DNA from 4 places in the Streptomyces sp. NPDC001668 genome. Region 2 is predicted to be linked to each of the others. Evidence: riboswitches for the same ligand, from Rfam matches in the RefSeq annotation. Region 2 holds a riboswitch; each other region holds the start of a gene.

Region 1 (2,188 bases), on a different contig from region 2:
GGTGCTGCTGGCGGCGGGCACCCCGGGCAAGCGGTCGGTGCTGCCGGGCGCCCGGGTGGTGATCCACCAGCCCGCGCTGAGCGAGCCGGTGCAGGGACAGGCCAGCGATCTGGCCATCCAGGCCGACGAGTTGACCCGGGTGCGGGCCCGCCTGGAGGAGATGCTGGTCCGTCACACCGGGCGCAGCCCCGAGCAGGTGAGCGCGGACATCGAGCGGGACAAGATCCTGGACGCGCAGGGCGCCCTGGACTACGGCCTGGTGGACGCGATCGTCCCGAGCCGGAAGTCCTCGCCCACCACGCCGGGCGCGAGGTGAGCCGTCGATGGTGCCGGACCTTCCACCGCTGCCCGCGCTGACACGCGCCGAGGGCGAGCTGATCGACCGTTATCTCGACGTGGTCGACCTGCTGGGCCGGATCAATCCGGCCCGGCGCGAGGACACCTACGGCGGACTGCGCGCGGCTCAGGCGCTGGTGACCAGGGCGGCCGAGCTGCGTGACGCGCTCGTACTGATGCACGGCCGGGGCGAGCGCGAACTGCATGCCGCGACGCTGGCGCGGGCGCTGCGGGTCCTGGACGGTGAACGGCGCACGGCCCGGGTCACCGTGCCACCCCCCGGCGACAGTTGACGAGGCGTCCGCGGCTGAGTCGAAACGGGCCGAACGACGTACCCCCTATTGGAGGAGGCGCGGCTCCTTTTTCACGACCGCTGGGGTTGCGCAACGCGCCTGCTACAGGAGCGGAATGTGGTGTTTCTGCGCTGGTCGGGGGCTCCTCGGGCCCTCGACACCCCTGCGTTCGAAGGGGTGTTCACCCAAACGGGTGAGTGGTGAGTAACAACACAAATCCACGGTTCCGTTGGGTTTTTCGCACTTCCGTACGCCAAGATCCCTGTCTGACGACAAGCCCCCGCCGCAGCGGCGGGGCGATCCGGGCGGACGCCGAGTCCTGCCGCCGCCCGGATGACCGGTCGACAGGAGTGGATCGGCAGGAGTGGAGGACCCAAGCACGACGGGTCGCCGGAACGGTCACGCCATGACCGGGCCGAGCATCCCTTGGGGTGAAGCCGCGTCAGCGGCCGGGCAACTTCGCCAGCCCGAATCCGACAGGTCATCCTTCACAGGCGGCTGACGAAGGGTTGCGCATGACTGCGCTCAATCGTGTCCCGTCGCTGATGGTCCGGGCCGGTACGGCCTCGGCATTCGCCATCGCCGCTGTGGGCGGCTCCGTCGTGGTTCCTGGTGTCGCAGCCGACGCCGCAGCCGCGACGCCGGCGACGACGGCGCTGAAGGTCGCGGCGTCCAAGAAGGGCTCGCCGTACAAGTACGGCGCCACGGGGCCCCGCCGCTTCGACTGCTCAGGGCTCACGCTGTACTCGTTCAAGAAGGCGGGCAAGAAGCTCCCGCGCACCGCGGCCCAGCAGTACAACAAGACCCGCCACATCGGCGCGGGCAGCCGCAAGGCCGGGGACCTGGTGTTCTTCCACTCGGGTTCGAACGTCTACCACGTCGGCATCTACGCCGGGAAGGGAAAGATCTGGCACGCCCCGAAGACCGGGGACGTGGTGAGGCTGCAGAAGATCTGGACGAAGAGCGTCTGGTACGGCCGGGTCAAGTGACGCCCCCGAGGGGGCGGCGGCGACCTGACCTCCCGCCGCCCCCTCGGGCTCCCGCGGACGCGTGACACGGGCTCAGCTGGTTACCCGTCCCCGCATGGCCGACCACCGCCCGTGCACCGCCCGCAACGAGACTCCGCTGGAGCGCGCCGACCGCAACTTCGGCGAGCTGCTCCAGGAACTGCGCGTGACCCAGACCGGGGTGCAGATCCTCTTCGCCTTTCTGCTGACCCTGGCCTTCACACAGCGCTTTCCCTCGCTGGACACCTTCCAGCGCGCCACCTACGTGACCACACTGCTGCTGGCGGTCGTGGCGGCGGCCCTGTTCACCGCACCGGCGGCACTGCACCGCTCGCTCTTCCAGCGCGGCGCCAAGGCCCGCATAGTGCAGGTCTCCTCCCGCCTCGCCACGGTCGGCATGGGAGTCCTGGTCCTCGCATTCACCGGCTCCGTCCTGCTAGTCGTGGACGTGACCACGGGCCGGGCCGGCGGAGTGGCCGCGGGCACGGCGACCCTGCTGGTGTGTCTGGGCCTGTGGTGGCTGCTGCCCCGGCTGGTGCGGCGGGCGGGCCG
Region 2 (2,188 bases):
AAGGAGCTCTCGAGGGAGCTGTTCCCGGCGGACTCGCGCATGTCGCGCCCGCGCCAGGGCACCGAGGAGACGGTCGAGAACATCGACTCCGCGGCCGTACGCGCCTTCTACGAGAAGCATGTGCGCCCCGCCACCGCGACCGCCGTGGTCGTCGGCGACCTCACCGACATCGACCTGGACGCGCTGCTCGCCGACACCCTCGGAGCCTGGACCGGCTCCACCGCGCAGCCGCGTCCGGTGCCTGCGGTGACCGCCGACGACACCGGTCGGGTCGTCATCGTGGACCGCCCCGGCGCCGTCCAGACGCAGCTGTTGATCGGCCGTATCGGTGCCGACCGGCACGCACGCGTGTGGCCCGCGCAGGTGCTCGGCACGTACTGCCTCGGCGGCACCCTCACCTCCCGCCTGGACCGCGTCCTGCGCGAGGAGAAGGGCTACACCTACGGCGTACGGTCGTTCGGGCAGGTCCTCAGGTCCGCCCCGGACGGCTCGGGAGCCGCGATGCTCGCCATCAGCGGCTCGGTCGACACCCCGAACACCGGTCCCGCCCTGGACGACCTGTGGAAGGTGCTGCGCACCCTCGCGGAGGGCGGTCTCACCGACGCCGAGCGCGATGTCGCCGTACAGAACCTGGTCGGTGTGGCGCCGCTCAAGTACGAGACCGCGGCGGCCGTGGCGAGCACGCTGGCCGACCAGGTCGAGCAGCACCTGCCCGACGACTACCAGGCGACGCTGTACCAGCAGCTCGCCGCGACCGGCACCGTCGAGGCCACCGCCGCCGTCGTCAACGCCTTCCCGGTGGACCGGCTGGTGACGATCCTGGTCGGCGACGCGGCGGCCATCAAGGAGCCCGTCGAGGCCCTCGGTATCGGCGAGGTCAAGGTCGTGTCGGCCGAGTAGCGGAAGCATGACCGAGGGGCCCTGGTGACGGCAGCGTCGCCAGGGCCCCTTCGGCACCCGACTCTCTTAGATGTCCGAATTGGGCAGGAGGTTGCCTGTCTGCCCTGTGGGATGCGCTACAAACACCCTGATCGGTTTGGGGATTGAAAGCGGCCCCGCTTAGCGTCCTCTGGGCTGTCCGTCAGGCACTGCGCCGCGCCCGCGGCACCGGACAGTCATCGCCGAGTCCCCGCATGGCGCGAGCCAGGGGAGCCGGGGACCCACACCACAAGTCCCTGGGGTGAATCGGACGCCCGCGCACCGCGAGGGGGTCCGTAGGAGACCTTCCTGCTCCGAACCCGTCAGCTAACCCGGTAGGCGAGAGGGAAGGAAAGGACCAGCCACTACATGGCGTTCACCTGCGCCACCGGGAAGCACCGTCGTCCCAGCCGCATCAAGCGCACCACCGCCCGCGCGGCGGGTGTCGCGGCCCTCGCCACCACCGGCGTCATCGGCACCATCGCCGCCCCGGCGCTCGCCGCCGACAACTCCGTCGAACAGACCGGTCTCATGCCCGTCGTCAGCGTCGGCGACTCCCTCGCCGACCAGCTCGACGCCCAGGCCGAGGCCCAGGCCGAGGCCGCCGCGCAGAAGAAGGCGGCCGCGGAGGCCAAGCGCAAGGCCGAGGCGCGCGCCAAGGAGATACGCGAGGCCAAGGAGCGCGCCGCCCGCGAGGCCGAGCGCAAGCGCCTCAACGCCTTCGTCGCCCCGATCTCCGGCTCCTACATCTCCACCGGCTACAAGAGCGGCGGCTCCCTGTGGTCCTCCGGCAGCCACACCGGTGTCGACTTCCACGCCGCCAGCGGCACCTCCGTGCACGCGGTCGGCCGCGGCACCGTCGTCGAGGCCGGCTGGGGCGGGTCGTACGGCAACAACATCGTGATCAGGATGGCCGACGGCACGTACACCCAGTACGGCCACCTGTCGTCCATCGGCGTCTCGGTCGGCCAGTCGGTCACCCCCGGCCAGCAGATCGGCCTCTCCGGCGCGACCGGCAACGTCACCGGCCCGCACCTGCACTTCGAGGCGCGCACCACCCCCGAGTACGGCTCGGACATCGACCCCGTCGCCTACTTGCGTTCGCACGGTGTGAACGTCTGACGACCCGTCGCACGATCTCCGCGAGACCCCGGCTCCCCGAGCCGGGGTTTCGTCGTTTCCGCGGCCCCGTTGTCCAAAAAATATCCCTGGATTCCAGTCCGCCGTCGGAAATTCGCGCTCATTGCAATAGAGTCACTGAACACACGTC
Region 3 (2,188 bases), on a different contig from region 2:
ATCGTCATCGGGGCGTTCCGGGAGGCCGCCGAACAGGAGGCCACCCTGGAGGCCGTCGCCCAGCGGCTCGAGCGGGCGCTGGCCCGGGAGGTCACACGGCGGGACGGCGTCGAGGCCTTCGAGGGGTTCACCACGGCCGTCCTCGCCGAACTCCCGCACGACGACGGGGTCGTACGGATCGTCAACCGCGGCCACCCGCCGCCCCTGCTGCTGCACGGCGACGGCACGGTGCGCGCGCTGCCCGCCCGCAGCCCCGCGCTGCCGCTCGGCCTGGGCGACCTCGGCACCTGGCCCGACCGGGCCGAGGAGCACCGCTTCCGGGGCGGGGCCACGCTGCTGCTGTACACCGACGGACTGTCCGAGGCCCGGGACGGGCAGGGGCGGTTCTACGATCCCGAGGCGCGGCTGTGCGGCCGTGCCCCCGGTGAACCGGGCGCCCTGCTCGCCGCCCTCGCGGGCGAGGTGCGCCGGCATTCCGGTGGCTTCCTCACCGACGACATGGCGCTGCTCGCGGTACGGCGGCCGTACGGCGCCCGTCGTGACGTGGGGTGATCGGGCGACCGCCCTCCGCATAACAACTGACGCACCGTCAATGCCGGTGTGCCGCCTGAGGCAAGGTCAACTCGCCCGTTTTTAGCCGTTCATGGGTCGTAAGTCCTGCGGGATTTCGTTAACGATCAAGCGGAACGGCTTGGAATCGGGCCCCCGGGTCTATTAACGTTCGATAACGCAGCGCGGTCGTCCCAGCCGTCACAAGAGACGGCTCCGTGCTCACGCGCCGAATTCCGCAAGGGAACCGGGGAACCACCACTTGGGGTGAATCGCTCGTAGTCCGCCGTGTCAGCACGGCGGGTATACGCGCGTAGGAGACCTTCCTGCTCCGAACCCGTCAGCTAACCCGGTAGGCGAGAAGGAAGGAAAGGAGCGCGCCCACGTGGCGTCCAACCCGCCTGCCCCCGAGGCCCCGCCCGTACCACGCAGCACTCTCGTGTACGGCGGCTACCACGCTGACGACGAGGCCCCGCTCGGCGAGTGGAACCCGACCGCGGAGACCCTGGCCCCCGTACGAGGCCGGCACCGCGTCGCCAAGCAGCGTGGCGGGGGATTCGCCCGCAGCTCCACCGTTCTGGGCGTCGGTGTCATAGCCGCCGTCAGCGCGGGCGGGATGGCCAGCGCCAACACCGGCAAGCCGCCGGTCTCCCTCTCCATGCCCGACCTGGGCTCCGTGAGCTCGCTCATCTCGAACGACTCCGACTCCGCCGCGGACGACACGAGCGCCTTCAGCAGCGTCGGCACCACCACCGTCGACACCGCCCAGGGCGCCTCGGACGCCGGTGAGGCACTGCGCTCGCGCATCCTGGCCCAGGCCGAGCAGCAGCAGGACCAGATCGACACCAAGGCCGCCCAGGCCGTCGCGGACGCCGCCCAGAAGGAGGCCGACGCGGCCGCCGCCAAGGCGGAGAAGGACGCTCTGGAGAAGGCCGCCGCCGCGAAGAAGAAGGCGGAGGAGGAGGCCGCGAAGAAGGCCGAGGCCGCGCGCCTGGCCGAGCTCGCCAAGCAGTACACGCTGCCGACCTCGTCGTACACCATCACCTCGACCTTCGGTCAGGCCGGTTCGCTGTGGTCCTCCGGCTACCACACGGGCCTCGACTTCGCCGCCCCCACGGGCACGCTCATCAAGGCGATCCACAGCGGCACCATCACCGAGGCCGGCTGGGCCGGTTCCTACGGCTACCGCACGATCCTCACCCTCGACGACGGCACCGAGCTGTGGTTCTGCCACCAGTCCTCGATCAGCGTCAGCGTCGGCCAGAAGGTCGGCACCGGTGACGTCATCGGCCGCGTGGGCGCCACGGGCAACGTGACCGGCGCCCACCTGCACCTGGAAGTCCACCCGAACGGCTCGGCCGACGGGATCGACCCGATGGCGTGGCTGCGCGGCAAGGGTCTCAACCCCTGAGGTTCCCCCACGACGTGAACTCCGGCAGCCCTGACGACGTCCCCCCGACGTCAGGGCTGCCGGTGCGTCGGAGCGGGTGATTCCGCTTGTTTACGAGGACTTTGCGGCCACGCCGGAAGAGGGATCTCCGGCGCGGGCGTTGACGTATGGCATGACTTCTCTTCGCAAGCTCGGCTCCTCCGACCTCGAGGTCTTCCCGCTCTCCCTCGGCGGCAACGTCTTCGGCTG
Region 4 (2,188 bases), on a different contig from region 2:
GCCGTTGCCGATGTAGAGGCCGACATGGCTGATGTCGTCGTAGAAGAAGACCAGGTCACCGGGTTGTGCGTCGGCCAGGGAGACCGTGGTGCCGGCGTTGACCTGGTCGTAGGTGACGCGCGGGAGGTCGACGCCGGCGGCCTTCCAGGCGGCCTGGGTGAGCCCTGAGCAGTCGTAGGAGTCGGGGCCGGTGGCGCCCCAGACGTAGGGCTTGCCGATCTGCGCGCGGGCGAAGGCGAGGGCCTTGGCGGCCATGGTGGCGTACGAGGAGTCGGTCGCCGGCGCCGTGCTCTCCTGCGGGGCGGCGGTCTCCTGCGCGGCCTGCTCGGCGGCCGCCTGCTGCTGCGCGAGCTCCGCCGCCCTGCGGGCCGCCTCCTCCTGCTTCTGCTTCTCGATCGCCGCGAGACGCGCCTTCTCCTGGGCCGTCAGCTCCGACAGCAGCTCGCGCGCGGTGGCGAGCTTCTTCTGGACGGTGGCCTTGGCGGTCCTCAGGTCGCTCTGCGTCTCGCTGAGCGTCTGGAGGCTCTGGGAGGCCTCCTGGCGCTTTTTCATCGTCGCGGACTGCTCGGAGACGTAGTCGTCGACCATGCCCTTCTGACGACTCGTCAAGCGGCCCATCAGCTGTGTCTGGTCGAAGTAGTCCTGCGGGGTGTCGGCGAGCAGGAAGGTCGCCGTGTCGGGCGCGGCGGCGCCGGTGCGGTACTGGGCGGCGGCGAAGGAACCGAGTTCCTCCCGCGCCGCGTTGAGCTTCTGGGTGCGCCGGGCGACGTCGTCGAGGAGGGTGTCGACCTGCTTGCGCTGCTTGGCCGTCTTCTCCTTGGCCGAGTTGTAGCTGTCGGTCGCCGACTCGGCCTGGCGGTAGAGGTCGTCGACCTTCTTCTCGACCTCTTCGAGACTCGGCTTGTCATCGGCCGGCGCGGCGTTCGCCGACTGGGACAGCAGGGCCACGGAGGTGAGGGCGGCCGTCGCGAGGCCCGGGGTCCGTATGCCTGCCACGCGCGTACCGACGGGACGCGACTTGCGGTGCGACGCCAAGAAAGGCGACTCCTTCCGGTGCTCCGCCTACCGGGTTAGCTGTCGGGTTCGGGCGAAGTGCTTCGGAAGGTTTGCCCTACGGCGCTCCCGCGAGCGGGAGTCGGCCGATTCACCCCAGGTTCGGTGGGTCCCCGGCTCCGGGCGCGCGGCGGCGCTGCGGACTCGGCGGAGGCCGTGCGGCCCGGCGAGGTTCGCCGGAGGGGGTCGTACGGCCTGCCCGGAACGGTAGCCAACTGGTGTGGCCCCTGTGAAGGTTGATGTTCGATATGCCCGATACATTTTCGTGACCTTGGCCCCAAACATCGCTCCCCGTGGTCAATCCGGAGTGATCTGCCATGACTTGGGGGTATTTTCACCGGAGTGACATCGTCCGCCCCCTTCGTGGGACTAGCTTCCAGCCAGCCGCGGTCGGACGCCGCGGCCGGTTGGAGGGATACGGCCATGAGGACGCGCACAGGACTCGTCGTCGCCACAACGGTCGCGCTCGCCGCCGCCGCGGGTGTCACGCCCGCGACAGCGACGGCGGGACACGGCGGGGGCAAGCCGGTGATCCGCGTGATCGCCAAGGGCCTCGACAACCCGCGCCAGCTCTCCTACGACGACGGTCACCTGTACATCGCCGAGGCGGGCCGGGGCGGCAGGAAGTGCGTCGGTGAGGGCCCCGAGGGCCGGACCTGCGTCGGGCTCAGCTCGGCCGTCACCAAGATCTACTGGGACGGGGGCGCGTGGAAGCACCGCAGGGTGGTGAGCCGGCTCCCCTCGGGCGCCGCCCCCGACGGCGGCTTCGCGACCGGCGTGGACGGCGTCTCGGCACTCGACGGCGAGGTCTGGGGCGTGGAGACCTACGCCCCGCCGGAGTCCGGCGTGCCGACGAAGCCGCCCTGGAACACCCTCGGCAAGCTGCTGCGCGTCCGCCACGGCAAGGCGAGGATCGCCGCGGACATCACCGGCGTGGAGCTGAAGTACAACCCGCACAAGGCGTCGGTCGAGTCCAACCCGTACGGCGTCCTCGCCCTCCCCGACGGCCGCGAGATCGTCGCGGACGCGGCCGGGAACGACCTGGTCGTCGTCTCGCCGCACGGCAAGGCGCGCCCCTTCACCGTCTTCCCTGACCACAACGGGAACCAGGCCGTCCCGACCTCCCTGGCGCTCG

What was found. Region 2 has a riboswitch for cyclic di-AMP ahead of ACFYZ8_RS23995 (M23 family metallopeptidase). Riboswitches for the same ligand answer to the same signal wherever they lie in the genome.
Region 1: it holds a riboswitch for cyclic di-AMP, as region 2 does, so the genes downstream of both, ACFYZ8_RS18880 (C40 family peptidase) here and ACFYZ8_RS23995 (M23 family metallopeptidase) in region 2, are expected to answer to the same signal.
Region 3: it holds a riboswitch for cyclic di-AMP, as region 2 does, so the genes downstream of both, ACFYZ8_RS30460 (M23 family metallopeptidase) here and ACFYZ8_RS23995 (M23 family metallopeptidase) in region 2, are expected to answer to the same signal.
Region 4: it holds a riboswitch for cyclic di-AMP, as region 2 does, so the genes downstream of both, ACFYZ8_RS39735 (NlpC/P60 family protein) here and ACFYZ8_RS23995 (M23 family metallopeptidase) in region 2, are expected to answer to the same signal.

Annotation. Positions count from the first base shown of each region.
Region 1 is NZ_JBIAUQ010000005.1:516,192-518,379, forward strand. Features, by position in the region: gene ACFYZ8_RS18870 (ATP-dependent Clp protease proteolytic subunit) at 1-316, shown strand, start outside; gene ACFYZ8_RS18875 (hypothetical protein) at 324-629, shown strand; cyclic di-AMP (ydaO/yuaA leader) riboswitch at 930-1,141, shown strand; gene ACFYZ8_RS18880 (C40 family peptidase) at 1,145-1,618, shown strand; gene ACFYZ8_RS18885 (DUF6328 family protein) at 1,713-2,188, shown strand, end outside.
Region 2 is NZ_JBIAUQ010000007.1:463,760-465,947, reverse strand. Features, by position in the region: gene ACFYZ8_RS24000 (M16 family metallopeptidase) at 1-900, shown strand, start outside; cyclic di-AMP (ydaO/yuaA leader) riboswitch at 1,110-1,275, shown strand; gene ACFYZ8_RS23995 (M23 family metallopeptidase) at 1,288-2,040, shown strand.
Region 3 is NZ_JBIAUQ010000012.1:9,176-11,363, reverse strand. Features, by position in the region: gene ACFYZ8_RS30465 (PP2C family protein-serine/threonine phosphatase) at 1-552, shown strand, start outside; cyclic di-AMP (ydaO/yuaA leader) riboswitch at 767-923, shown strand; gene ACFYZ8_RS30460 (M23 family metallopeptidase) at 935-1,960, shown strand; gene ACFYZ8_RS30455 (aldo/keto reductase) at 2,112-2,188, shown strand, end outside.
Region 4 is NZ_JBIAUQ010000020.1:7,168-9,355, forward strand. Features, by position in the region: gene ACFYZ8_RS39735 (NlpC/P60 family protein) at 1-1,035, opposite strand, end outside; cyclic di-AMP (ydaO/yuaA leader) riboswitch at 1,043-1,213, opposite strand; gene ACFYZ8_RS39740 (ScyD/ScyE family protein) at 1,477-2,188, shown strand, end outside.